One region of the Priestia sp. SIMBA_032 genome, then DNA from elsewhere that is predicted to be linked to it. Evidence: riboswitches for the same ligand, from Rfam matches in the RefSeq annotation. Region 1 holds a riboswitch; the other holds the start of a gene.
The links. A riboswitch is a leader RNA that binds a small molecule or an ion and turns the genes downstream of it on or off. The one in region 1 is predicted to bind FMN.
Positions count from the first base shown of each region.

Region 2: it holds a riboswitch for FMN, as region 1 does, so the genes downstream of both, SB717_RS08630 (ECF transporter S component) here and ribE (riboflavin synthase) in region 1, are expected to answer to the same signal.

Region 1 is NZ_JAWRXD010000001.1:526,906-537,082, forward strand. It holds gene ptsP (phosphoenolpyruvate--protein phosphotransferase) at 1-1,137, opposite strand, end outside; gene SB717_RS02665 (phosphocarrier protein HPr) at 1,137-1,403, opposite strand; gene ptsG (glucose-specific PTS transporter subunit IIBC) at 1,422-3,476, opposite strand; gene glcT (glucose PTS transporter transcription antiterminator GlcT) at 3,748-4,596, opposite strand; gene SB717_RS02680 (hypothetical protein) at 4,728-5,600, opposite strand; gene ribH (6,7-dimethyl-8-ribityllumazine synthase) at 5,957-6,427, opposite strand; gene SB717_RS02690 (bifunctional 3,4-dihydroxy-2-butanone-4-phosphate synthase/GTP cyclohydrolase II) at 6,519-7,712, opposite strand; gene ribE (riboflavin synthase) at 7,729-8,388, opposite strand; FMN riboswitch at 8,667-8,817, opposite strand; gene SB717_RS02700 (YkvI family membrane protein) at 8,925-9,959, opposite strand.
Region 2 is NZ_JAWRXD010000002.1:511,398-531,438, reverse strand. It holds gene prsW (glutamic-type intramembrane protease PrsW) at 1-110, opposite strand, end outside; gene SB717_RS08690 (asparaginase) at 309-1,280, shown strand; gene SB717_RS08685 (YpdA family putative bacillithiol disulfide reductase) at 1,300-2,271, opposite strand; gene SB717_RS08680 (Glu/Leu/Phe/Val family dehydrogenase) at 2,396-3,661, opposite strand; gene SB717_RS08675 (genetic competence negative regulator) at 4,019-4,621, opposite strand; gene SB717_RS08670 (MerR family transcriptional regulator) at 4,749-5,660, opposite strand; gene SB717_RS08665 (metallophosphoesterase) at 5,768-6,535, opposite strand; gene SB717_RS08660 (hypothetical protein) at 6,556-6,930, opposite strand; gene SB717_RS08655 (DUF2663 family protein) at 6,985-7,440, opposite strand; gene SB717_RS08650 (CPBP family intramembrane glutamic endopeptidase) at 7,529-8,134, opposite strand; gene SB717_RS08645 (RecQ family ATP-dependent DNA helicase) at 8,134-9,651, opposite strand; gene SB717_RS08640 (YpbB family protein) at 9,675-10,724, opposite strand; gene SB717_RS08635 (ferredoxin) at 10,982-11,230, shown strand; gene SB717_RS08630 (ECF transporter S component) at 11,312-11,887, opposite strand; FMN riboswitch at 12,042-12,184, opposite strand; gene serA (phosphoglycerate dehydrogenase) at 12,483-14,057, shown strand; gene SB717_RS08620 (peptidoglycan DD-metalloendopeptidase family protein) at 14,090-14,779, opposite strand; gene SB717_RS08615 (ATP-binding protein) at 14,951-16,723, opposite strand; gene SB717_RS08610 (response regulator transcription factor) at 16,723-17,439, opposite strand; gene ccsB (c-type cytochrome biogenesis protein CcsB) at 17,789-18,967, opposite strand; gene resB (cytochrome c biogenesis protein ResB) at 18,979-20,041, opposite strand, start outside.

The DNA of each region.
Region 1 (10,177 bases):
TAGAAGCGCACGAAGCTGTGTACGGAACATGTCTTGCATCTCTAGACATAAGCGAATGGCACGGAAACCTAAGAATGGGTTCATTTCTTTTGGTAGATTTAAATAAGGAAGCTCTTTATCTCCACCAATGTCAAGAGTACGAACAACCACTGGTTTGCCTTCCATACGTTCAAGAACTGTTTTATAAGAAGTAAACTGCTCTTCTTCCGTCGGAAGCTCTTCGCGGCCCATGTATAAGAATTCTGTACGATAAAGGCCAACGCCTTCGCCGCCGTTTTCTAATACGCCTTTTACATCTTCCGGTGTACCAATGTTAGCAGCAAGTTCAACATGATGATCATCAGCTGAAACCGTTTTTTCATTTACAAGCTTAGCCCATTCAGCTTTTTGTTCTGCATACTCAGCTGCTTTTTTCTCGTAAGCTTTTACTGTTTCTTCGCTTGGATCAACGATAACTTCGCCATCTAAACCATCAACAATTACTAATACGCCGTTTTGAATGTCTTCCATAACTGTTTTTGTACCTACAACAGCTGGGATCTCCATTGAACGCGCCATAATTGCTGAGTGAGAAGTACGTCCGCCAATATCTGTTGTAAATCCTTTTACGAACTTACGATTTAACTGTGCTGTATCAGACGGGGTTAAATCTTCTGCGATAATGACAACTTCCTCTGAGATTAAGCTTGGATTTGAAACGTTTACACCTAAAAGATGAGCTAATACACGCTTTGTTACGTCGCGGATATCAGCAGCACGTTCTTTCATATATTCATTATCCATTGACTCAAACATATTAATAAACATTGCCGCTACTTCATCAAGTGCATGTTCAGCGTTTACATTTTCATTCGTAATTTTATCTTTAATTGGATTAATAAGTTCAGGGTCGCTTAGAACTAATAAGTGAGCTTCAAAGATTTCTGCTTTGTCATCTCCAAGTTCTTTACGAGCATGCTCTCTAATAATTTCAAGTTCTGATTTTGATTTTTCTAGCGCAGCTTCTAGACGTGCTACTTCTGCTTCAACTTCGGTTACTGATTTTTTTTCAACGGTTAATTCTGGATTTTCTAAACGAAATGCTTTAGCAATAGCAATGCCGCTAGAAGCGGCAATGCCTTGAATTTCCTTTGTCATTATTCGCCTAATCCTTCTTTGCTCATTGTATCTTCAAGAGCAGCAAGTGCATCTGCTTCGTCAGAACCTTCTGCAGAGATAGTGATTGTAGCGCCTTTTTGAATACCTAAAGACATAACGCCCATGATTGATTTTAAGTTTACAGTTTTACCGTTGAATTCTAAGTTGATATCAGAATCAAATTTGCTTGCTGCTTGTACTAAAGTTGTTGCTGGACGTGCGTGAATTCCTGAGTCTGCTGTTACTGTAAATGTTTTTTGTGCCATGTTAAATCAATCTCCTTTTTACTTTGAAATGTTAATAATATTTGCTTCTTGTTGAGAAACTTGGCCCTGCTTTAAGATATCAATTTTTTCATCAGCTTGTAAATTCGTGAAAATGATCGGCGTAATCGTCGATGGCGCATTTTCTTTTACAAAGTCTAAATCAATTTTCAATAGAGGCTGTCCTTTTTTCACTTCATCGCCTTGGGCAACTAAAGCTTCAAAACCTTCGCCTTTTAAGTTAACTGTATCAATACCAACGTGAATTAAAATTTCACGTCCAGTCGTTGATTCAATACCTAAAGCATGTTTCGTCGGGAATAAGTTTACTATTTTTCCGTCCACTGGCGCAACTACTGTGCCTGTTTTCGGAATAATCGCAAAACCATCACCCATTAATTTTTGTGAAAATACCTGATCTGGTACTTCCGATAAAGGTACCAATTCTCCCTCAATCGGTGAAACAATATCATTACCATTATCGCTTCCTACTTCAGATGTTGCAACAGGTTTTTCAATTGTTTTTGTCTCTTCTTTTGTGACAACCGGCGTTTTTCCATTCATAATGTCTTGAATTTGACCTTTTATCGTGTCAGATTTCGGACCGAAAATAGCTTGAATATTGTTACCAACTTCAAGAACACCAGCTGCTCCAAGTTTTTTCAAACGGTTTTTATCAACGTTACCCACATCATCTACTGAAACACGTAAACGCGTAATACAAGCATCTAAATGTGTAATGTTTTCTTTACCGCCAAGTGCAGCCAAAATATTTGTCGGAAGCTCTGCTGCTTCTACTTTTACATCTTCTTCTCCCTCTTCTTTATCTTCACGACCCGGTGTTTTTAAGTTAAATTTACGGATTGCAAAGCGGAAACCGAAGTAGTAGATAACTGCTAGAACTAAACCTACCGGAATAACTAGCCACCATGCTGTGCGGTTTTGCATAACTCCAAATAGAACGTAATCGATAACCCCACCTGAGAATGTCATGCCGATTTTAACATTTAATAATTGCATAACCATAAACGACAAACCTGCAAATACTGCGTGGATTGCAAATAGTACTGGTGCTACGAATAAGAACGAGAACTCAAGCGGCTCTGTAATACCCGTTAAGAAAGATGTTAAAGCAGCTGAACCCATGATACCAGCTACATATTTTTTGTTTTCAGGACGAGCTTCGTGATAAATTGCAAGAGCGGCTGCTGGCAATCCGAACATCATGAACGGGAATTTACCAACTTGGAATGTTCCTGCTGTTAAAGGCACGCCATCTGCTAATTGAGCAAAGAAAATCTTTTGGTCACCGTGAATATGTTGACCTGCTTTATTGACATAATCACCAAACTCAAACCAGAACGGAGAGTAGAAGATGTGATGAAGTCCAAATGGAATTAATGAACGTTCAATCAATCCAAATACAAACGCTGATAAAGTTGGGTTTGCATCAATCATGTTAGTAGAGAAAGCATTTAATCCGCTTTGAATTGGCGGCCAAATGAAAATCATAATAACACCTAAAACAATTGAAAATACCCCAGTAATGATTGGTACAAATCGTTTTCCTGCAAAGAACCCTAAATAAGATGGTAATTCAATATTGAAATAACGATTATACATGGATGAAGCTAAAATACCTACTATGATACCCCCGAATACACCCGTAGCTAACGTAGGAATTCCTAAGATGCTAGTGTAAGCTGGATTGGCACCCATTTTGTCAGGATCTAGTTGTCCTGTAGCAACTAAGATTGTGCTCATCGTTTTGTTCATAATTAAGTAGCCTACGATTGCAGCAATACCTGCTACACCGTCACCACCAGCTAAACCAACGGCAACACCAACGGCAAACAATAGCGATAAGTTATCAAATACAATTTGACCCGCCTGCGACAGAACATTTGAAACCAATTGAACCCAGTCTGCACCAAGTGCTGGTACTGCATCCAACAATGTAGGGTTTTGAAGCGCTGTCCCTACTCCAAGTAAAATCCCTGCTGCCGGTAAAATCGCAACCGGTAACATAAGCGCTTTTCCGACTTTTTGTAATACTCCAAAAAGTTTTTTAAACATGGCGCTTACCTCCTTTTATATATTTAGTGTGCAACAAGCTATTTATTTGATACGTGAATCATTAACGCGCTTTCATAAAACGCTTTCTTTAACTAGAAAACTTATTACATGTCCTGGTGTCCTGAAGCCTAAGTTTTAAATGATTGCGCTTTCTTACAACAAAAAAAGGCATGAGGAAAAAGAAACGATAAATGGATACACTCATCCAATTACACATCGCTTCATTTCTCACTCATGCCTGATCGTATCAGTAACACGTATTGAAATGATTTTATAAATCCGTTTTTGTTATAAGTCGCTGCAGATGCATCGTTAAGTAAACTGCTTCTGCTTCATACACAGGTAAATGTAACGCTTGCTGCATTACTTTTATCACTTTCCAAGACACATTGTAACACAGGGGATATTCTTCTTTCAATAGCAAAGCAATTTTTTTTGGCTCTTCTATTTTTTCTCCTGTTTTTACTCGATCAATCGCAAAATGCAAATGACGAATCAATCTCATATAGTGTACAGATTCTTTGTCTACCTGCAGATGAAGCGATTCTTCAATCACATTAATAATCGTTTGAATAAGCTGCGAGTCTTGATTCACTTCCAGCAGGTTTTTTTCAGTCAGCGCACTATGGATATGAAGCGCGATAAAACCAATCTCTCCTACCGGAAGCTGGACGCCTATTTTACGACTAATGATCTCTACCACTTCAGATGCGATCGTATATTCCTCTGGATATAAGGCTTTTGTTTCCAGTAAAAATGGATTTTTGAGGCCCATCCCCTGCTGAAAACGTTTTATTGCAAAGGCGATATGATCTGTCAATGAAATGTGTATATGCTCATTCAAAGGAATATTAACGCGTTTTTGAATATGCATTACAATATCATTCATCATTTCAATCACGTCTTCATCCACCTGAGCTAAAAGCTGCTTGTACTGTTCTTGCTCTTCTTCACTCTTTAACAAAAACATTTTTTCCACAGCTTTTGCATCGATTTCATCGCCTTTTTTCTTGTTGAACCCTATTCCTTTCCCAATTAGCACAACTTCATCATAGGTAAGGTGTTTAGCAATTAATACATTATTATTAAGTACCTTTTCTACAAAAAAGGACTCTTTCACGAATCCTTCACTCCCCTGTTTCGGCTTTCTATTATTTGCTTTCCTATCTTACAAATAATACGCATAACCGTCAATTCATTTTTCTTTATTTCAAATATTATTGAACTAAACTATTTGAGTTACGTATTATCTTAGTAGTTCTTCGCTGGAAACGCAACGTCTTTTTTACTCTTCCCATAACAATTTTTCATAATAAAATGTTGAAGCATAACGCTCAGAATGAATATACCCGCTTGTAAAAGCGTAAAAAGAACAAGTGAAGTGGTAATAGATACCAGCAAAACCCCATAGTGAATCAGCCAAATATCTACTATACGCAGCCCTGCTATAATCATTCCAGCTCCAATAAAAAATTCTTTGACTACACTCCAGACGAGGAGAATCGTAACAATACAAACATAAATCATTGTTGCATTTACGGAATCATGAGTAGCCGACGCAAACCATCCGGTATAAAACCAATTATTATGAAAATATGCTAACAGCAGAAACATAATAGTAGAAGTAATGGCGAGCATTCCGAGAAAAAATGTAGCGTAATGCACAAATGTCATATACCGTTCTGTTAGCCATACATACCAAATCTTTGAAATACTAAAGCCTATAGTCATTAAAACGCCTGTATAAATTGTTTTCCACCAGTGATGTGTATAAATATCCCAGTGTAAAAATAATTCTTCAATCCCCATAAACATAGCCGAAATAAATAAAATATAGCGAAATTTTAATTGATAAGCAGCTACCACCATAGCCATTATTGGAAAAGCAAACGTTTGAGAAGTTAAGGACCCAAACAAATTATCAAAATATTCATTGGTCATAAAATCAGGATCGTACTCGTAACTTTCAAACAGCACAAATACGACATACTCTAGTACATAAGCCATTCCAATGATAAAAAAAAGCAAAACGACTAGCTTTTTATCCTTTTTACGTATGAATACTGTAAGCAAAACGACTGTGCTGATAATAATCAATGCAAAAAAAGCAGTATAATGAGGCATAGACGTCTCCCTTTTACGACCTAATTATTATTTAGAGTAAGACGTTTTAGCCAAATTATACATGGCTAGCTTCTATTCAAAAGAGATTGAGACATACTACATCAATCCAATCTAAAGGCGAACAAACGGGATACATGAGATAGTATGAATCGCTTGCTGCACTGCAGTTGATTTCTGTGCAAGTCTTCGCCTTGCTCTCCAATCAACAGTCAGAAGCCTGCATACAGGAAACCTACGTTGTAACCCTAACCATGAAAAAATCCGAACGATGAATCGTTCGGATCTTCTTTTAACTACCATAATTTTGTTTCAGCCTCTTTTAACTCTTCAGCTTATAAAAACTGGAATGATCTTGATTATCCTTCAATCATTTTTGAAAGGTTAGCCATTTCGATAGCTGATGCTGCAGCTTCCCATCCTTTATTTCCTGCTTTTGTTCCTGCACGTTCAATTGCTTGCTCAATTGTTTCAGTTGTTAATACGCCAAAGATAATTGGCACGCCTGTTTGTAAGCTTTGAGATGCAACGCCTTTTGCTACTTCATTACATACAAAATCAAAGTGTGGAGTAGCTCCTCGAATAACGGTTCCTAGCGTAATAACTGCATCATATTTTTTAGATTCAGCTAATTTTTTGGCGATTAAGGGAATTTCATAAGCGCCCGGCACCCAAGCCACGTCTACATCTTCATCAGCTACGCCGTGACGTTTGAGCGCATCTTCTGCTCCACTAAGTAAACGGCCTGTAATAAATTCATTAAAACGACCTACCACGATTCCAATTTTTAATCCTGTGCCAACTAAATTTCCTTCATATAAATGATTCATTTCTTGTTCCTCCTGCTAGTAGTAATATATAGTTATTTACATTTCTTTTCATGTATTAGCTTCATTTGTTATAACGAAAAAAAGTGTAAACTTATAAATGTAATAAATGACCTAATTTTTTAGCTTTTGTATCTAAGTATTTTTTATTGGCATCCACTGCCGGCATTTGAAGAGGCACTCGCTCGACCACTTCAAGGTCGTAGCCTTTTAGCCCAGTAATTTTACGAGGATTGTTCGTTAAAAGCTTCATTTGTTTGACTCCAAGGTCTTTTAAGATTTGAGCACCGATTCCATACTCTCGTAAATCCGCAGCAAACCCGAGCTTTTCATTCGCTTCTACGGTATCGTATCCTTCTTCCTGCAGCTTATATGCTCTTAGCTTATTTAATAAGCCAATGCCTCTGCCCTCTTGACGCATATACAGCAGAATGCCGCGTCCTTCTTCTTCAATTTGCGTAAGAGCCGCGTGAAGCTGAGGACCGCAGTCACAGCGCTCAGAGCCAAACACATCTCCAGTCAAACACTCGGAGTGAACGCGAACGAGAACGGGGCTATTATGATCAATATCACCTTTGATAAGAGCCACATGTTCTTTATTATCAAGTTTATTTGTATATCCTACAGCCTTAAAATCACCAAATGCCGTAGGTAAGCTCACTTCTACTTCTCGGCTAATCAGCTGGTCATGTTTGCGACGGTAGGCAATCAAATCTTTTATTGTGATCATTTTTAAATCGAATTGCTCTGCAATCTTTGTTAAGTCCGGTACGCGTGCCATTGTTCCATCTTCATTCATGATTTCACAAATAACACCCGCAGGTTTCCCTCCTGCTAACACGGCTAAATCAACAGCAGCCTCTGTATGACCCGCACGCTGCAGAACGCCCCCGTCTTTTGCAATCAATGGGAAAATATGTCCTGGGCGTTGAAAATCACTTGCTACCGTCTCTTCATTTACAAGAGCCATAACGGTAGCAGAGCGTTCGTATGCACTGATACCTGTTGTACTTGAAATATGATCAATACTTACTGTAAATGCTGTTCCATGTACATCCGTATTGTTCGCTACCATCGGGTGAAGATTCAATTTATGCGCAATTTCTTCATTAACAGGTGTACAAATTAATCCTCTTCCATGAGTAGCCATAAAGTTAATAACCTCAGGCGTCGTTTTTTCAGCTAATGCAATAAAATCTCCTTCATTTTCTCGATCTTCATCATCGCATACAATAACCACTTTTCCCTTTTTCAACTCTTCAATGGCTTCTTCTACTTTATGAAACATCTCTTTCACCTCACTGTTAATTTGTAAAACCATGCTGCTGCAATAAATCCTTCATATTACCTGACCGATTCGAGGCGCCAGGAGTTGACTTGTTAGCCATCATCTGATGCATATATTTAGCTAACATATCGCATTCAATATTCACCTTGTCTCCTCGCTGTTTGTCTCCTACGACCGTGTGAAGCACCGTATGAGGAATAAGAGAAATAGTAAAGGATTGGTTGCTGACATCAAAGATAGTAAGACTTGTTCCGTCTACGGAAACAGATCCTTTTAACATCATAAATTCACGAAGTCGAGGGTCAACTTGAATTTCATAGTAAAAGGCATTTCCTTTACGTGTTTTGCTTACAATGGTTCCAATTCCATCAACGTGTCCGCTAACAAAATGCCCTCCAAACCGTCCATTTGCAGCCATCGCCCGTTCTAAGTTAACACGTGATCCAACGGTTAGAAGCTGAAGGGTACTTGCTTTAATCGTCTCGGGCATGACGTCGACCGTAAATTCATTTTGAGAGTAAGCCGTTACGGTTAAACAAACGCCGTTAACTGAAATACTGTCCCCTAAGTTCACATCTTCTAACACGGTCTTCGCATCAATCGTAAGAACAATTGCTTCTGTAGCCTTTTGAATACGTTTTATTTTTCCAATTTCTTCAATAATACCTGTGAACATTTTCTTCACCTGCTTTGGCGCTATTCCAACTTCTTATGCCGTTTTGAAATAGCAGCTGCTTTTTTTTCATATTTATCTTTCCCCCAACCACTGAAAATAAAAAAGCCCCTTGAACAAATGTCCAAGGGGTCGGCTGAGCTGAATCAGTTTTATCTATGCAAAATTCCGCTAATTGTATACGAAATAAACAGTTATGTTTTGTGTACAAAAACAAGGGTAACTTTAAAAAAGGCAAACCTCTCCCTTATTAATACAACACAAAAAAACAACTGTGCTTCCTGATCCTTCTCCCATCCAGACTTTTACTGTCGGCTCTAGATTTTAACTAGATCCACCGCTAACATACATCGTATGAAAACGGGTCACGGGCTTAAAAGCATAAGCTTTATCACCGCCGGTTGGGACTTACACCCGACCCCGAAGGATAATATATTCGACTGCTAGAGTCTTATTTGTTTTACATTATAGCAAAGTAAAATCGACTTGTCACATCATTTAACTTCGTTTTTTCACATCTGTTCTTTAAAACCCGGCTTTTAGCTTATTTTTTCTTTTTTAATACATAGCATCCATACAAAAGCTAGTCCAATATAGCCAAATATCGGATACAGAAACCCAAGAAGCTGGGCATATCCGAATTGCCCAATAATAAAGCAAGCCAAGATAATAAACGCAAAAGCTTGTTTGTCATTCAGGGGAAGAAATGACTGAAGCTGCTTAGCGATTCCAAATACATTTCCAATCAATGTAGTAAAAATCTCACCTAACACAACTACCGTAAATAAAACATTCACCCACGCTGAGATATTTTTAACAACGGCACTCATCGGAATATCAAGTTGAAATGAATAAGGCAAATTGGAAAGGGCAAGATGAGTAGAAACAAGCATAAACGTAAGTACGCATCCTCCTATTACGGCCCCTTTTTTAATCACGCTCCTATCTTTCACGGAGCTTCCTAATGGAACCAAAACGGCTTGAGCCAAAGCTAGATTTAGGGAAATGTATAAAAAGGGACTAACCGCCCACTTCCACTGTGTGACAAGCGTTAAATCCGGCTTCGTTTGAATCAGTGAGAAATAGCTGATATTTGGCACAAAGATGATAAAAGCAAATGAAAGCATCATCGGGACAACAAGAGAATTAACCATTAAAATACCGTTAATTCCTCTTGCGATAAATATATAAGTTAAAACAATTGTAAAAATCATCCCAACAGGAGGCCACAGCCCAAACTGTTCTTTTCCTATTGCCCCCGTACTCGCTAGCATGACTGAAGTTACTCCAAATAAAATGACAATCATTACACCGTTTACCGCTTTTCCAAGCACATCACCAAATAAATATGTATTAAGCTGCTGATAAGAAGAAGCCCCAATTGCGTGCGAAAGCAGCATCATTTTCGAACCTAGCCAAATAAAAAACAAGCCGCTGACCAAAATTCCAACCATTCCAAGTTCCCCGTACTGTGTAAAAAATTGAACGATTTCCTTGCCTGTTGCAAAACCGGCTCCTACAACGGTGCCTACATACGTAGCAGCAACCTGCAGCGTGAGTTTCCACCTTTTCATGCCCATCACCCTTCTACCCTTCATAGTTCACTATATGTAGAAAGGGTTAAAAAAAGACGAGCCTTTTTACGTGTAAATCTATGCATTTCCCAGCGCTTATGCCTTTGCGTTCATTTTTTATTTTTCCTTTTCTTTTTGTATTTCTCACAAAAAACTCCTTAACCCCTAACATAACAGTCATTTTCAAACAAAATATACGGATATTTTCCCTTTAGCTT
Region 2 (20,041 bases), on a different contig from region 1:
AATGTTTTTAATACCATTGAAATAGGCTCAGTTTCATATTCATCTTTCAAATAAAAAAAACTTAACAATGCCAATCCTGGCGCAATGCCTGCAGATACAATCGCCAACATAAATAGCGCCTCATCTCCTCTATTTTTTTTAATAGTAACATGTTATCTTTAGGATGAAAATTTCCGTCTATATTGTCCTTATCTTTATATGTAAATGCTCACATAACTTGCTGTCGATTTACAAAGCCTAACAAAGACCTTAAACAAGTATACCAAAAAATGTATCATACTTATATGAAAAATTGAAAGGAGCTCTCTATGAAAACTGTTTATATTCTTCACACCGGCGGCACAATCTCGATGAAAGAAGACATGGCATCTGGATCGGTAACACCAGATATTCAAAACCCGCTTCACCGCTCAACATCATCTGTTTCAGGTATGGCCAATGTAATCGTAGAAGAAGCATTTCATTTGCCTTCTCCTCACATTACTCCTAAGGAAATGCTTATACTTTCAAAAAAAATACGCGATAAAATTAATGAAGGCAAAATTGATGCAGTTGTGTTAACTCACGGCACGGACACGTTGGAAGAAACCGCTTATTTTTTAGATTTAACAGTGCATACAGATATTCCAATTGTCTTAACTGGAGCCATGAGATCAAGCAACGAGATCGGTTCAGACGGTCCTTATAATTTTATATCTGCGGTTCGGGTGGCTATTAGTGACGACGCAAAAGGAAAAGGTGTCTTAGTTGTAATGAACGATGAAATTCATACTGCTGAAAACGTGACCAAGACCCATACAAGCAACGTGGCGACATTTCAAAGCCCTCAGTACGGGCCAATAGGATTAATCACAAAACGCGGCGTATCTTTTCACCACATGCCTACAGAACATGAATTTTATCCTGTTAATCAGATAGATAAACAAATCACTTTATTAAAAGCTTATGCAGGAATGGACGACCATTTATTCCAAGCAGTGGCTTCAATGAATGTTGATGGACTTGTAATTGAAGCCCTCGGTCAAGGAAATCTACCTCCCCTTACACTTCCGGGGATTCAATTGCTTTTGACGCAAAAAATACCTATCGTGCTCGTTTCTCGCTGTTTTAATGGAATTGCTCAAGATGTATATGGATATGAAGGCGGTGGCAAGCAGTTAAAAGAGATGGGCGTTATTTTTTCAAATGGCTTAAATGGTCCTAAAGCACGCATTAAGCTGTTAGTTGCTCTCCAAGTAACAAGGAATCACGATGAACTGCAGCAGCTGTTTAATCATTAGTAAAACAACGCATAGGCTTCTATGCGTTGTTTTTGTTGAGAATATGAGAAGCGATTGATTTCCCATGAAAACGTCCATTTTCAATAAAAATCTCATTAGCATTGTTTCCTGCAGCAATCACACCAGCGATATAAATTCCTTCCACGTTTGTTTCCATCGTCTCTTCGTTAAAAGAAGGGCGGCCTGTTTCATCACCTAATTCCACACCCATTTTTGTTAAAAACGTGTGATCAGGGTGATAGCCAGTCATGGCAAAAACGAAATCGTTACTAATCGTAGATTCTTTCCCTTCCTGCTCATATGTTACCGTTTCATCCGTTATCTTTATTACATGAGCATTAAAATGCATCCCAATCGTTCCATTTCGAACCAGTGCTTCGAATTCAGGCAATATCCAAGGTTTTACGCTAGGGGAGTAATCTGAGCCACGATAAATAACCGTCACCCTTGCATCACACTTTACCAATTCCAGAGCTGCATCGACGCTAGAGTTTTTTCCGCCTATAACGACTACATCTTTATCAAAGTACGGATGCGCTTCTTTGAAATAATGAAATACCTTTGATAAATCTTCACCGGGAACATTCATATAATTAGGATGATCGTAATAGCCCGTAGCTATAATGACATTCTCCGCTTCATATGTCTCTTTAGATGTTGTGACAATAATTTGGTTTTCCGCTTGTTTGTCTACTTGCAAGACACGTTCAAACGGCTGAATTCGAACTTGCTTGCGCTTCACCACTTCTCGGTAGTAAGCAAGAGCTTGGTTGCGCACAGGCTTACGATTTTCGGTAATAAAAGGGACATCCCCAATTTCTAGTTTTTCACTTGAACTAAAAAATGTTTGGTGGGTCGGATAGTTATAAATTGCATTCACAATATTCCCTTTTTCAATTACAAGGGCATCAATACCTGTATGTTGAAGCTCAATAGCTGCTGAAAGCCCGCATGGTCCTCCGCCAACAATAATTACTTTTTCTTTCTTCATGCCTGTCACTCCTTCAGTTGTAAACGCACCTTTTTTTTATTTTAACGCAGTGTAAAACAAAAAAATCTCCTCATTAATGATAGGAGATTTTTTCTATTTACGCAATTGTTCTGCTGTTCTGTTTTTAAATCCAGCCTCTGAAACGAGAGCCTTCTGCCATTTTTCTTACGCCTATCATATAAGCAGCTAGACGCATGTCGACTTTTCGAGTTGTAGAAGTTTCGTAGATGTTATTAAATGATTTAACCATTACTTTTTCAAGCTTTTCTTCTACTTCTTCTTCCGTCCAATAATAACCTTGGTTATTTTGCACCCACTCAAAATAAGAGACTGTTACACCGCCCGCACTTGCCAAAACGTCTGGAACTAATAAAATCCCTCTCTCTGACAAGATGCGCGTTGCTTCAAGAGTTGTTGGTCCATTTGCTGCTTCTACCACAATACTCGCTTGAATGTTATGGGCGTTTTCTTCTGTAATTTGATTTTCAATCGCAGCTGGAACTAGGATGTCACAGTCAAGTTCAAGCAGCTCTTTGTTGCTGATTGTATTATTGAATAATTTCGTTACTGTACCAAAGCTATCGCGTCGATCTAATAAATAATCAATGTCTAAACCATTAGGATCGTGCAGCGCTCCGTATGCATCAGATATCCCTACAATTTTAGCTCCAGCGTCGTGCATGAACTTAGCTAAAAAGCTTCCTGCATTTCCAAACCCTTGCACTACTACCCGTGCACCTTGTAATTCAATGCCTCGTTTTTTCGCTGCTTCACGAATACAAATAGTTACTCCTTTTGCAGTCGCTGTTTCACGGCCGTGCGAACCACCTAAGACAAGGGGCTTTCCAGTAATAAAGCCAGGTGAGTTAAATTCATCAATCCGGCTGTATTCATCCATCATCCAAGCCATAATTTGTGAATTTGTAAACACATCCGGCGCTGGAATATCCTTTGTTGGTCCAACAATTTGGCTAATCGCACGAACATATCCGCGGCTTAAACGTTCTAATTCTCCAAAAGACATATTTCGAGGATCACACACAATTCCACCTTTTCCTCCACCATAAGGAAGGTCAACGATTCCACATTTCAAACTCATCCATATAGATAGAGCTTTTACTTCTTTTTCAGTTACGTTAGGGTGAAAACGAATTCCACCTTTCGTAGGACCAACTGCATCGTTATGCTGCGCTCGGTGACCTGTAAAAATCTTAACTGATCCGTCATCCATACGAACAGGAATTTTTACTGTCATCATTCGTAATGGCTCTTTTAATAGTTCATACACTTCATCAGGATAGCCTAGTTTTTCTAACGCTTTATGTATCACTGTTTGTGTAGATTTTAAAACATCATGCTTCTCTTCTTGACTATTTTTACTGTCTTGCATCTTGTCGGCTACCATCTGTAAACCTCCTAAAATGTATCGAAAATTATTCGTTTTTAATTGAATGGTGCTTCTTTCATGACATAGTATACACCCTTAGTTTTACATTGCAAAGGAAAATATCGAACTTTTAGTATTTTTTGTGTTCTTCCAAGAAAACGCTTCCAATAACTTTACAAGGTATGCTACAATGTTTTAAGTCTGCCTCTTTTCTAGTATGCGTTAATCGTCTTAAAAAAATAAAAAACACCCGGTGATAAAGAGCACTTTCAACAACTTTGTACAAGCTGAAAGTGCAGCCACTCTTATTTTAATAAAAGTGCTTTATCCTTCACGGGTGTAATTATTTCAATTAAACAGTTAAGAAAAGACAGAGTTAATATACTCCAGAGCTCTCTTTTCTACTAATATTTTTCCATATTCATTTACGCGGTGCTTTGTAATTGTAGAGGGATTTCCATACTCCGCCAAAACCGCAATCATATTCCCAACTTCAGCTGGTGACAGCATGTGATAATCCAACAGCATGTAAAAACGTTTTTCGAATGAATAGAGCACGCTATCCGTATCGTAAAAGTTTGACATGCGTTTGGTCAGCTGAATGACATCTTCAAATGAATCAAACTCAAAAAACATGTCTTCGCTTTCATCTAGCATGACCTGCATTTCAATGAAGTCCTCGAACTCGTCTTCATCGAACTCACCGTAGCTGGTTTCTTCTTCATACTGCTTTGTCACAAATACAACCATTCCCTGTGCTTGAAGTGAAAAAACTTCTACCGAAAGAGAATTTGTAGGTTCAAAGTTCAGTTCTTGAGAAGCTTGCTCTATCATCTCACGAAAGAGCTGTTTTACTTTGAATGTATCTGTCCATAGATCTTCTTTTGTTAACCCTCTTTCTGTTAAATCATCGTAGGTCAAAAAAACTTTTAGCTTATTATAGTTTAATCGTTCAAGCCTCATTAGCGTCCCTCCCCGCTTGCACTCATAACCACATGGTTCGATAATGCAGTATATGTATTTTTTGGAAAACGGTTCGTGATGTTTACTTACGAGTTTACAGGTTTATGGCAGGAAAGACAAGCTATTCTCAATCAATTTCTGCTAATTTTTTTGTTAGCCAGCTGTTCCACTCTTCTTTTGTATTTCCTAAAATAAACGGCTGGGCCTGGCCTTTTCTTTTGCTATCTAAACCATCAAATACATAACCGCCTAATCCTACTTTAAGATGCGGGAATTTCTTTATCATTTGGTTCGTCAAATTTAGTGTTTTCTCGGCATTTTCCATCATTGTGCATGACATAAATAAAAACGTTGGGTCTACTTCTTTAACAATTAACTCAACATCTTTATCTTCAATGCTGCTTCCTAAATAAATAACCTCAAACCCTTTACGGCGTAAAAATAGCGTAAAGACTAGGAGTCCTACTTCATGTGTCTCATTAGGCCCGCATACAGCAATCGCTTTAGGCAATAAGCCATTTGAAGGCAGCGAATAAAAAATCATGCTGATACGCGTTTTTAATACTTGAGTCGTATAATGCTCATGAGCACTTGTAATTTGCCCTTTTTCCCACATATCTCCAACCGTCACGAGTAGAGAACCCAAAATATCAATAACCACTTTTTCTACCGAATACAGACTAAAAGCATGATTAATTAAATCCTGTGCTTTTCCTTCTTCAAAAGATAAAAGCATTGTTAACAGCTCATCCCTAATTTTTTGAGGGGAATCTACTTCTCCTTCTTCTTCAAACGTTCCTACTGTACTACTTTCCGTTTCTAATAACGAAACCGCTTGACTAATGGTAAAACCTCCGCTCACTTTTTCCGTGAGCCATTTTAATTTCCGCAAATCTTCCTCTGTATATAACCGATGCCCCGATTCATTGCGGACAGGATTTAAAATTTGATAACGTCGTTCCCATGCACGCAAAGTTCCCGGCTGGATCCCGACCATATTTGAGATGGCTTTAATATTATACTTCCCTTCGTGAGCCATACGTAACCTCCAACTACTCTTCGTGAACTGTTTCTATTAATTGAATTATAGGATAAGTTATCCTGTGTGTAAAATTTGTATATGCTATGTAAAGAGTTTGTTCAAGGCTATTCTTTCCTTTTTAAAGTGATATAATGCGTTTGTGCTCTAGCTTGTAAACGGAGAGGCAGGGAGGTTGTACCATATCCGTTACTGATAAAAAGAGGAATCTGTCTTTTCTCTTTCAGCCCTCCTAATTCATACATACCAAAATTAAATAAGCGTATCTGTCCTCCGTGTGTATGTCCGCTCAAAATTAAATCTACTTTTGATTCCTCATCTACATAATAGATAACGTCAGGATTGTGGCTTAGAAGAATGGTAAGCTGTTCAGGTTCAATGGAAGCAACAGCTCTCTTTAGATTCATTTCACCTTCTGATAAATCATCTACTCCCGCAAAATTGCATGTAGTACCATGTTTAGAAACTGCAATGACACGCTCGTTTTTAAGGGCAATGACTCCTTCATCCTTAAGCATCTGTTTCAATTGCATTTGACTTACTTCGTAATCATTATTTCCCCATACAAAATAGACCGGTCCAAGCGTTTTAAGCTTTTGAATATTTTGACGAGCACGCAATAAAGGTACTCCTCCTTCTAGTAAGTCACCGCCTATGATCACAAAATCTACTTCATCAGGTATTTTTTTTAACAGCTTCGACGAAACTGTTCGCTTATGTATATCCGATATAAAAAACAGGCGTAAAGGCTGCTGATTTTCGGGAAATGTTGATAAATGAATCGTTCTTTCTTCTACATATGTACGATGGGCTTCTGAAAACATAAAAATCAGCAGGCCTATGCCTAACGCTAAAATAATTAAAAAAATAACCATATGTTCTCCTTCTTTTCATTTTATACACGGTGTGTTTCTGTTAAAGAAGAAAGGGCATAAATTGTCGCAATTGTTAACAAACCTACTACTTGATAAAGCGCAATTGTACTTAACGATAAAATCCCTATCACACATAGACATGAAACAAGATATTCATGCCATTTTACCTTATAGCCTTTTAGAAACAACCGACTTTGCAGAAACACTTTACGAACTGCCGCCGACAGACAAAAAAGAGCCGTGAAAAATAAGATTATAATACCAAACACATCTAACGGATGTAAAATCATTTGAATAAGTAAATAGGTTAACGAGGCTTTTGAGCCTGCAGCCGTTAAACTGCTGATATAATAACTGCATAACCACGCAGCCAGCAAGTTAAACCAATCTCTCACAAAAAAACCCCCTTCACTAAACTTCTATGTAAAAAGAGGCTTTTTCATGCGATTCTATTTGTTTTCATGATATAAATTAATTCCATAGGTGGACTGCATCCAGCGGAACGTTTCTTTTCGGTGCTCCCATGTTTCAGGTGTCGCCCATAGCTCTTTGCTTCTTTTAATAATCTCACAGCGCAAATCTTGAAAAGTCTTTTCTGCTTTCTCGCTTTTTTTCTGCAGCTGTACAGTATAAAAATAAAGGGAGACGGTAAGCAATAGAAACATCAAATGCCCTATGTTGCCTAACAAAAATGAGAAAAATTCGCTAAAAGTCGTAAAAAAACCGCTTTGAAATATGAAAAAAAAGTAGCTAATGACAGCCGTTACACTGGCTAAAAACAAAAGCTTCCATTTTTTCTCTTTAGCTTTCAGCTTATTAACCGTTTCTTTTCTTTTGATAACGCTCGCTAATATATATTGAAGTGTTTCATCGCTTTCAAAGTCTATCAACTTGTTTCCCAACATTCCACCCCCTCGTATGCTAGTACAACATATGAGTGAATATAAAAGATTATGTGGATAACACTGAAAATAATGGCTGTTTCCTTGACCTTTACTGCATTAGTTCTTCTGGCTGCACAGATTTCCCTTTTGACTTTCGTATCTGCAGGCCTAATAAAAAATCAATGAGAAAATGAGTGAAAATCGTGACATACAAATTTTTAGTCCACCAAAACAGTAGCCCTATTAAAAAGCTTAAAACCACAACCGAAATAAAAAGAAACCATTTTTTCAAATATCGAATGTGAACGAGTGCAAATACGATACTCGCCCAAAAAAGGCCAAACTGAACTTGTATAACCCCTCGAAATAATATTTCTTCTGAACATGCAACAATTAGGCAAATAAAGGCTAGATGAGGAACAGAACGATTAGCAAATAAACGTTCATTGATCCCTCCGTCGTCATATAAATGTTCAGGTACATATTTCATTAGAAGCATATCTCCTCCTACCACCAAGAGAGCTGTGCCTCCCCCGTACAATAAAATAGAAGCCCAATCCAGCTCAAAAAAATGTAAAAAGGAACGCCACGAATCAAATGTAAAAAAACCGATGCCTAAAGCAATAAAGCAGATGAGCAGCTGCGTTACATATAAATTTTTAACCAGCTCTGCATCCGTCATGGATGAAATAAGCTCTTGCTGTGATTTTGCCATTATATCTCTCCTTGACGAAGCAAACGAGCTAATTCTAATTCCCAGCCTTGAAATGTCCATTGCTCTTGCTCACCATTTGTTTTTTTATAGGCTTCTAAATCCAATCCGCAGCAATCGCAACAATTCTGAAGCTCTGATTTTCCCAGCTCATTGAAATAGCCAAGGAGCACCTGCCGACGGCATTCTTTTGTCTCAATAAACCCCTTCATGGCACGGTACTTGTCATGTTTGTTCCGAAGACGTTTATTTACAGCTGCAACAATCGTTTCATGCAGCGATCCAGGAATTTTCCAGGGTTCAACATGTTCATTTTTTACTACATTTTCTCTGTGCAAATAATAACGAATAAATCGCCAATGTGTTTCTTGAATACCCACCGTATAAAGAAAATGAGACTCTACTTGTTTTAAAGGAATGGCCTGATCATGGTTTCGTAAATACGACAAGCAGTATAAGATGGTATCTGAAGAAGGAAGCTCAATTTCAAGTAAAGAATGAGCAAAATCATCGTCTCCTTCAGCATAAAGCAAAATCGCAATACTGTTTTGCTGATCGCGTCCACTTCTTCCAATTTCCTGTACGTATGCTTCTAGCTGCGTAGGTGCATGAAAATGAATAACAAAGCGGACATTCGATTTGTTAACCCCCATTCCAAATGCACTTGTGCAGCAAATGATATCAAGCTGATTTTCTAAAAATTGCTGTTGAACAAGCATTCTTTCATTCGGTTCCATTCCCCCATGGTAATACTGCACTCGCTGTATCCCATTTTCCTTTAGAAGCTGTGTTAATGCTTCTGTCCAAGATCGGCTGGAACAATAAATAATTCCCGGACTTTGCAGTTCACTAACGTACATCAGCAGCTTCTCTTTTTTCTCTTCAATACTTGCAGCAAAATCAACTTTCATCGCAATATTACTTCGATTCATGGAATAGATGTGCTCGTTGACCACAGGTAGCGATAAGTAGCGCTTAATATCTTCCACTACTTCCTTAGTCGCAGTTCCCGTTAATGCCAGACATAGCGGACTTCCAAGTTCCTTCCATATATCTCCTAACTGAAGATAATCCAAACGGAAATCATGTCCCCACTGAGAAATACAGTGCGCCTCGTCCACAACGAAAAGGCCTACCTTTGCCTGCTTTAATGCTTCTACTACAACAGCATTTTGCAAAATTTCAGGAGATGCATAAATAAAACGATAAAAAGCTAAATCTTTTAGCGCCCGTCGTTTTTCTTCTTGTTGTAGGAAGCTATTTAAGGCAATAACTCGCTTTTCTCCGCTTGCCTTTAGTTGTTGAACTTGATCTTCCATCAGTGAAATTAAAGGAGATACAATCAGCACCGGTCGGTTCAACAAATAAGCTGGGAGCTGATAGCACAATGATTTTCCTGTTCCTGTAGGAAGAACCGCTAACACATTATGACCTGTTAAAATGTCTTGAATAATCTCTTTTTGTCCTAGTCGAAATTGGCTATAGCCAAATTGTTTCTGTAGAAGTTGTTCTATCTTCACATCAAACACCACTTTTTTTAGTATCAGGTAAAATGCTTTGCTAATACGAGACGAATCTGAAAATAGGTAACGTCGTCTTTTACTTCTTCCTTTATCATCTTTAATTTATTTGTACGCAAACCTTCAAAAGCCGAGATAATTTCTTCCTGCTGCTTAGGCGATACGTATGCATCGATTGAAAAAGTTGGAACAAACAGAGCTAATTCTGCAATATGATCTTCAATTGTACTTTCTTTTAAACGCCTTATATAAGCAATTTCTTCAAGTGTCTTTCCTTTTTGAAGCCAGCTATACGTTTTTAACGTCGAGCTCGTCAAAGGCAATTCTAAATATAGATCATGTAAAAAAGAAGAAAGTACATGAAAGCTTTCATTATTTTTACTCACTTTTTCAATGATATGATGAATAACCCCTAAAAGTTGAATATGAACATAATGCTCATCGAGTTCATATTGATATGCTAACTGATTTTTTGTAAAGCCTACTCTTTGGTACCCAGTCAGTTGCAAAACAAAAAGAGACGCATCTAGTTCCGTACAACCTTTCAAGCACGTTCGGAGTTCTTTGAATAGCCCGGTGGCTAACTCTTGACGCGTTTGCTTTTGAGACATAATATACGTTTTGACCCATTGAATGACCTCAGGGTTTTTTGAAATGGGTAAAAACCCTTTTTGAAAATACTGTAGGTTTGATAAGGTCTGAATGAACAAAGTGATTCTTGCTAAAAATAATTGAGTACTGCTTGCGAATTTCCATCCGTCTAAAGCTGGATGAAAGGGCCGAGCCGTCAGTTCATCTTCAAGGCGTGCTCGTCCCTTATCTGTCATCACATACTTTTGATTTTCAGTTTCTTCAATATACTGCTGTTCTTTTAAATATGCAACGCAGGTTTCAAAAGACCGTTTATCTAAGTAAACAAATGACTGGAAAAGAAAAGAGACTCCAAAAATTTTTCCGTCTTGAATCGTTTGAGCTGACTTTTTACCTGTTAATAAATGATAAATACCATAGGCGGTTCGCTCACCTTTTAACTGTTTTATACAAAATAAAATGCTAACTTGAATATAATTCAAAGGTGTCAACTTCCTTTCTCATTCATTGTACCAAAAGTGACCAACAGCATGTGAGATAAAGGCTTTTTAGCTCTTTCCTTTATGTATCAAAACGTTTGAATAAGTGAAGAAACCTTGATTTGATAAGCATTCTCAGTGACTTTTCTATTGAAAAGTTTTATAAATCATTTTACAATGAATAAGGAGAAATTTCACTCTTGATTCGCGAAGAGATTATATAATGAGAAATTTTCGAACACTTTACAGGAGGTCTTGTTATGCCAAAATATACAATTGTTGATAAAGATACTTGCATCGCATGCGGCGCTTGCGGAGCAGCAGCACCAGACATTTATGATTATGATGATGAAGGTATTGCATTCGTAACATTAGATGATAACCAAGGTGTAGTAGAAATTCCAGAAGATCTAGAAGATGATATGATGGATGCAATGGAAGGCTGCCCTACGGATTCAATTCGCGTAGCGGATGAAAAATTCGAAGGCGATGCTAATAAATTCGAATAAGTATTGAACAAACCTGTAGTATAGTGCATACTGCAGGTTTTTTTATATATAAAAATCGCTCTCACCGTGAGAGCGATTGAATTAAACGGCAACGCGGCGCGTGATCCATTGCTTCATTTTTGAAAACAATAAGACAAAAATAACCCCTGTTGCTGCTCCTTTTATTAAGTTAAACGGCAAAATACCTGCAACGATATATTGACGTGCTTGTTCACTAGACATTTCTGGCGATTGTAAGAAGATTGTATACGCCGGTAAAAAGACATAATAATTTAAGACAGCCATGAGTACCGTCATTACAACCGTCCCCGTAACCAAACCTATCGTTACACCTTTAGCTGTTTTAAATCGGCGGAACATGTATGATACAGGAAGAACGAACAGTAAACCAGCTACAAAGTTCGCCACTTGACCAACCGGAACCCCTGTGGCACTTCCTTGAATTAAATAATTCAATAAATTTTTTATTCCTTCTACTATAACAGCAGCCATAGGTCCAAATACAAGTGCTGCTACGAGTGCAGGAATTTCACTAAAATCAATTGTTAAAAACGGAGGTAATCCAGGAATCGGAAAATTAATCATCATTAAAATATAAGCAATACTACTTAACATTCCTAGTATAACCAGCTTTTGAGTTTTCTTACTTTGTTGCATCTTGCCTCTCTCCTTCTTTGTGATCCACTCTTCAAAGAAGAAAGGTTCAACTTCATATCCCCACACAAAAACCTCCCAACAAATGATTCGTTGAGAGGAGGCATGGCAGGCATATTTAATAAACGTTCATCACATTAGGTTTTGAACGCTGAACCTCCACCTTCTCCCATCCAGACTGTACTGTCGGCTTTGGAATTTCACCAAATCTGCTCGTATGTATGACATATAAGCTCGCGGGCTCAAAACAATTTGTTTTTTACCGCCGGTCGGGAATTTCACCCTGCCCCGAAGATAGACCAATATTTAATTATGAATTTATTATATGTTATCTCGAATTAAAAGTAAATAAAGAAGTTTTTTAATTCCTATTAAATTGATGTCTTTTATAAACTTCATTACTGTTTTATATGTAAAATAAAGAAATAAGTGCATAACCAACAGTATTATGACATATTTATAGTTTCAATTTTACGTTTATAATCGCGTATTTGATAACTAATTGTAAAGTTCGAAAAATATAATTGACAGAATTTTTTTAACATGGTAAATTATCAAATATTTGATGATAGTAAAATCCAAGGGAGATGTTCACGTCATGTATAATGTATTAGTAGCTGATTCAATTAGCAACGAAGGTCTTGCTCCACTACTCGAAGCTCCTCATGTGAATCTTACGCGAAAAAAAGTTGAAGAAGTTGAGAATGATTTGCATACGTACGATGCGCTTTTAGTACGGAGTGCTACGACGGTTACAGAAGATTTGCTGGCAAAAATGCCAAATTTAAAAATTGTTGCCCGCGCTGGAGTAGGTGTCGATAATATTGATATTGAAGCCTCAACCAAACGAGGGGTTGTTGTTATTAACGCGCCGAACGGAAATACCATTTCAACGGCGGAACATACATTTGCTATGATGGCTAGCTTGTTTCGGCATATTCCCCAAGGGAATGCGTCAGTTAAAGCGCGCGAATGGAATCGCTCAGCATTTGTTGGAACAGAGCTTAATCGCAAACACCTGGGCATTATCGGATTTGGACGAATTGGCTCAGAGCTTGCCAAACGCGCAAAAGCCTTCAATATGAGCGTTCACGTTTACGATCCTTTTTTAACCTCTTCCCGAGCTGAAAAGCTAGGCGTAGAACTATTATCCTTGGACGAATTACTAGCAGCAGCAGATGTTATTACGGTGCATACTCCGCTTACGAAAGAAACCAAGGGATTGCTCAATCATGACACGTTAGCCAAAACAAAGAAGGGCGTGTTTTTATTAAACTGCGCACGCGGCGGGATCATTGATGAAAAAGCCTTAGTTCATTATTTAGAAATTGGCCATGTTCAAGGTGCAGCTATTGACGTATTTGAAGTTGAGCCGCCGCTGGATAATCCTTTGTTACATTTTGATCAAGTTATTACAACTCCTCATTTAGGCGCTTCTACAAAAGAAGCCCAGCTTAACGTTGCTGAAGACGTGGCACATGACGTTCTGCGTTTTCTAGAAGGTAATCCTGTAAGTTCATCCATCAATTTACCAACGCTTTCTAAAGAAGTTTTTGAAAAAATTCAGCCGTTTACGAGCCTTACCAAACAAATGGGAGCTATTTTATCTCAATGCATGCGAGAACCTGTTCAGCATATCTCTATCTCCTACGGAGGTACAGTGACGGACTTAGAAACCACCTATATTACACGGAGCTTGTTATCAGGCTTTTTAACCCATCGTATTGACTCACCTGTTAATGAAGTCAATGCTTCTATGATTGCCAAAGAACGAGGAATTACATTTGGTGAAAAAACATCGGAAGATACGCAAGGATATTCTAATATAATTGACGTTACAGTAACAGGCGAACAGCGTACATTTACCATTACGGGAACCTATATAGCAGGATATGGACCTCGAATTGTTAATATTGATTCGTTTGATATTGATTTTTATCCAGAAGGACATCTTCTTTATATCCGTCACAGTGATCAGCCCGGAGTTATTGGAAATGTAGGGAAAGTACTTGGAGATTTACGTATTAACATTGCTACCATGCAAGTGGGCCGTAAGCAAAAGGGCGGAGAAGCCATTATGATGCTCACATTCGATAAACTTTTAGATGATTCTGTCATCACTTCATTAAAACAAACAAGCGAGATTGTGACCATACAGCGTATTGAATTGTGACCTTGAAAAAAAGAGCCTTAGCGGCTCTTTTTTTATGGACTTATTTTTAACACTTGTCCTGCATTTAAAGCGGTGTTCTCTAAATGATTCCACTTTCTTAGCTGCTCCACATCGACTTCATATTTGGCCGCAAGTTCAGACAATGTATCTCCTTGATGTATAAGAATACAGTTATCGGGAGCGGAATGCAACTGTTGAAAAACCGTCGCAGCTAAATCGCTTTTTACGTATGCGGATAGCTTTTGCTTGTCCAATTTCGCAAGTGGGTTCACTGCATTGGTTTTACCCGGATTCCAAATTCCTTGATGAACTTCAAAATGCAAATGAGCACCTGAAGATCGCCCTGTATTGCCAACTCGTCCAATGTTTTGACCTGCTGCTACAGAATTTCCTTCCGTTACAAAACGTTCATCTAGATGAGCGTACACCGTTTCGTACCCATTCGTTTGTTTGATAAAAACAACTTGTCCGTATGTATTTGAATAATAAGAGCGGCTCACCACTCCTTTTGCAACAGCATACACCTGTGTACCAACAGGTGCTGCTATATCAATTCCAAAGTGTTTGGCGTGACGAGAACCAAATATATCAGTTAAGACTCCTTCAACTGGCCACTCCCACTGCTTCTCTTCTGCCTTTACCATTTGTCCGCCCCAAAATAAAAGACCTATACACAACCCCATCACTAATACAACCAATATTCTTCTTAACACATCAATCATGAAGAAAGAACCTCCTATGTAGATCATTGCACACAAAACATACTATATGCCAATTCCTTCTCTTTTAGACTTGTTTATAGAAAAAATAAAGAGATGTGATTCTCCACTGAATCACATCTCTTTGCTATTCTTATTATTTCAGCCGAAGAAAAACTGTTAGTTAGCATGTGTTTACTTTGGCAGTTTGATAAAGAAAGTTGTTCCTTCATTTAATTCACTTTCAACCGCAATGATCCCTTGATGAGCCTCCACGATATTTTTAGCGATCGCAAGCCCAAGACCAGTTCCTGACTTTCCTCTCGTTCTGGCTTTATCCGCTTTATAAAATCGCTCAAATACAAATGGAAGATCTTCTTTTGGAATGCCTGCTCCTGTATCTTGAACAGAAAAATGGATTTCGGATTGACTTTTATCAAGATGCAGCTTTACTTCTCCGTAGTCATCCGTATGACGAATGGCATTATCAATTAAGTTTGTCAGCACTTGTTCCATTCGGTCTGAATCAATCATCGCTTCAAATTCATCTTCTATTTTTCCATTAAGAGACAGTTTAATATGTTTTTCTTTAGCTAACCCTTGAAACTTGCGCAAAACACGTTCTGTAAATTCAACCATTGCTACAGATTCTAAGTGAAGCTGCACATGTCCCGCTTCCATTCGCGCTAAATCTAAAAGCTCATTTACAAGCCGGCCCATACGAAGTGATTCATCATAAATCACCTGTGCAATTTCTTTCTTTTCTTCATCCGTACTTGCAATATCATCAATAATAGCTTCACTATAACCTTGAAGCATAGAAATAGGTGTACGTAATTCATGAGACACGTTTGCAATAAAATCTTTTCTCGATTTATCAAGTTTACGCTCTTCAGACATATCCCGTAGTACAGCTACAGCACCGCGAATTTTCGTTTGATTATAAAGCGGTGACATTAAAATGACCCACGTTTTCCCTTGAATTTTTAACTCTGCACTTCGCTCCGTTTCAGTCTCTACTACCGTTTGAAACAAATGGACGACGTTTGCTGGAAGTTCAGGCACCTGCTGATTGTTGACATCCTGCTCGTAATACCAAGTCTGAAGAAAATGCTCCGCTGGGGGGTTGGTAATTAAAATCGATCCGTCCCTACTAAACGTAATAACACCGTCTGCCATACTGCTTAAAATACTTGAAAGCTGTTCTTTTTCCTGATTGAGCGCATTGAGGTTAAACTTTAACTGCCTGCCCATTTGATTAAAGGCAATCGCTAACTCTCCAATTTCATCGTGAGTTAAAATAGGTACTTTTGTATCAAAGTTGCCTTTTGTTACTTCAAATGCCGCCTGTCTCATTTTTCTAAGAGGCGCTGTAATTCGAGTGGATAAGAAAAAAGCAAAGATAGTAGTTAAAATAATAGCAATACCTGCAGCCAATAAGATGAACTTAGTCGTATATTGAGCGGGTTCTTCAATTTCAGAAAGAGATTGATACAAATAAACGCCGCCTGTTGGTTTGTTATCTTTCATTAAAGGTACACCGACAACAAACATTAAAGGCTCATCGCTCGTGTCTTTCTTTGTGGTCATGTACATTTTTTCCCGTATTACTTTACCTTTTTCAACCACTTGATTTAACTGATCGTTTTGTTTAACGATGGCCGAAATAGCTTTCTTATTTTCTTTATCAGGATGTGTGGAATGCCAATAGAAATCTTTATCTTGAACAATAACTACACTTGCTTGGTCTGCAAGTTCACGAGCAATGGATAGTCCTAGTTTTTCATCGTCCGTTTCCTGCACAATGGTAGAGATTTTAGCAGCCGTTTTAGTTAAACGGTTTTCTGCATCTACAACATGATAATTTTCAAAAAACTGAAGCAGTAAAATGGTCAAAATAAATAAAACAAGCGTGACGAGCAATAGGATAGTAAACCATAGTTTACCAACTACACTTCTCCAAAACATCAGTTATTTTCAACCTCAAACTTATACCCTACTCCCCAAACGGTTACGATCATTTTCGCCGCTTGTGACGATACGCGATTTAACTTTTCACGCAAACGCTTGACGTGCGTATCTACTGTACGAAGATCTCCAAAGAAATCATAATGCCATACTTCACGCAGCAGCTGTTCTCTGTCATATACTTTATCTGGCGTTTTTGCAAGGTAGCATAATAATTCATATTCTTTTGGAGTTAAGTTAACTTCTTTTCCGTCTGCTGTAACGCGATGTGCATCATTATCAATCGTTAAGTGATCAAAGACAATAAGATTTTTCACGCTCGTTTCTGGTTGGATAAACGTTGCTTGAGAAGAACGTCGAAGCAGTGCTTTTACGCGAAGAACCACTTCTCTTGGGCTAAACGGCTTAACGATATAATCATCTGTACCTACTTCAAACCCTTGGACTCTGTTTACTTCTTCCCCTTTAGCTGTAAGCATGATAATAGGAGTTGCTTTTTTCTCTCGAATTTGTTTACAAACCTCAATACCATCTATGCCGGGCATCATTAAATCTAATACAATCAAATCATAATCTATGTGTAACGCTTTTTCGATTGCTTCATGCCCATCGGCTGCTTCTTCAATGATGTATCCTTCTTTTTCTAAGTACATTTTTAACAATCGTCTAATGCGATCTTCATCGTCTACTAGCAGTAACCTTTGTTCGTTTTGCATGTATTTTCAACCTCCTAGTCTTAGTGTACAAAAAAAAACCGGCGAGTTCTACTTATGATACCCAAACAATGTGACAATTCGTGAACACCTTTATGAAAAACAGCTTTTTTTACCAAAAAGAGGCTGAGACGCAACGAAATCCATGCAATCTACAGCTGAATAAATAAAATAGAGAAGCTAGTAGGGGTCGCTTGTTCCACGGCTATAGGCACCTACATACACGAACCTTGCGTTCACCCTCTCAATGAAAAAATCCGAACGAATGAGATTCTCCATCAAGAATCTCATTCGTTCGGATCTTCCTTCAACTAAAATATCTTTGTTTAAGCCCCTATTCTATTTTTAAAGGTTACGCATATGAATGTAAACCTGCAATAATTAGGTTCACAGCCACTAAGTTGAACATAATGATGGCAAACCCGCCAACTGCCAGCCAAGCTGATTTTTCACCGTGCCACCCTTTAGACAGCCGAAGATGAAGAAAAGCAGCGTAAAATAAAAAGGTGATCAGCGCCCACACCTCTTTGGGGTCCCACCCCCAAAAGCGCGTCCAGGCCATCTGAGCCCAAATCATAGCAAAAATAAGTGCTCCTAGTGTAAAAATAGGAAATCCAATTGCCACTGCTCTGTAGCTTACTTCATCAAGCAAGTCGCTGTTTACCTGCTTCACAAGCGGCTGCAGCGCAGCTCCAATTCGCTTCCGTAAAATGAAACGAATCAGCCAATATAAGACAAATCCGCCGCCTAACGACCAAATAACCGTATTTAATTTTTTAGCATTGATAATAGCCGGCATATCAATAAGCGGCTGTATATCGTTCCCGGCTGTCCACTCACTTTGATGCGGCCCCACTAGCGGAACCATATGATATACGACTTGCTCTTGTTCTCCACTTTTATTAACCCAATTAAATGATGACTCGTAGTGAGCCGCATTAAAAGCCAGCGTCACCGCTACAAACCCAAGCGTACTAATAAGCGTATACAGGATGAATTCCAGCCAAAATGCTTTTTTGTTTCGCCTGGATTGGTCAATTGTTTTGATTAAATAAATCAATCCTGCAACAAAGCTAATGGAAAGCACGGCTTCACCCGTAGCTGCGGTTGTAACGTGAATATGCAGCCAATTCGTTTGGAGAGCCGGTATCAGCGGCGTAATTTCAGTTGGAAACATACTTGCATAAGCAATGATTAAAAGAGCGACCGGCAAGGCAAAAAGTCCAAGCATGCTAAGACGATAAATAAAGTAAATAACAATAAATGCGCCAACAAGCATCATGCCAAAAAACGTCGTAAATTCAAATAAATTACTAACAGGAGCGTGGCCTGATGCAATCCATCTTGTAATAAAGTAGCCAATCTGTGCAATAAAGCCGATGATGGTAACCGCAATTCCAAACGTTGCCCACTTTGTTTTCTTTTGAGCTGCTCGCTTATCTCGAATAGCTCCACCGAAAAAAAAGGTTGCAACTAAATAAGCAATAAACGCCACATACAGTAAATTACTACTTATACTCGCGTAATCCATGCTTTTTCCTCCTATTTTGTTTCTTTATCATTTTGGTCCTTCAGCTGTGTAAGGGATGTTGATTCTAATAAACCATTTAATTCTTTTTTAAGACCATACCAGTTTTTATTTGTATGTGCGGCCAACCATATCTCATTATTGACTTTCTGAATCCACATGCGACGATGATTCCAATACATCCCTTGAATCACACCAATCATAAAGATGGCTCCGCCCATCCCTAAAAACCAAAGCGTATAGTCTCTGCGAACGGTTAATCCCGTTACATTTTTCGTTTCCACACCAGCAAAGGTCATTTTATAATCGTTATTTCCTAGCGGCTCCAAGTTCTCTCTAATTCCAACAAAAGCAACTTCGCCTTTTTTATGCTGAGGCGTAATCATTTTAAATACAAAAGCCGGGTTGTTAGGCACTCTTGTCTTTGTATTTGGATTTCCTTCATCATCAAAGAAAAAGTCCGGAAAGTAACTCATGAGCTTGACTTTATATCCGTTTTTTAAATCATATGTTTCTTTTGGATTATGTAAATCTACTGTAAGTGAACCAACGTTTCTATTTGCATTTTTATCTGTTAAATGGAAAGACATAGAGCTAAACTCATTTAACTTGAAGTCCACTTGGTACATGGCATATCCTTCAAACTTAAGCGGCTGATTCACACGAATCTCTGAATCTTTTATTTTCTTTAGCTTTGGGTCTGCTCCCGGTATACGCTTTCCTTCGCGCTTATACAGACTAACATCCGCTTCATATTTTTTGGCTACTTTATTATTCCCTGCACGATCAATTGCTTCTTGAAACACGGCACTTTCACTATCTTTATCATACGTTTCAACAGTAAAACGATGGTTTTTCAAAAAATACTCTCCGTTCGTCCCAGGAATAACTTTTGTTTCACCTTCACGGATCCAAAGAACTTCATCTATATACATACCTGGTACAAATCTAAGCATAGCACCTAGTAAAAAGATAATGAGACCGATATGATTAACGTATGGACCCCATCTTGAGAAGCGTCCTTTTTCAGCCAGCAGATTGCCGTTTTCTTCGCGAATAGAGTATCTTCTTTTTTTA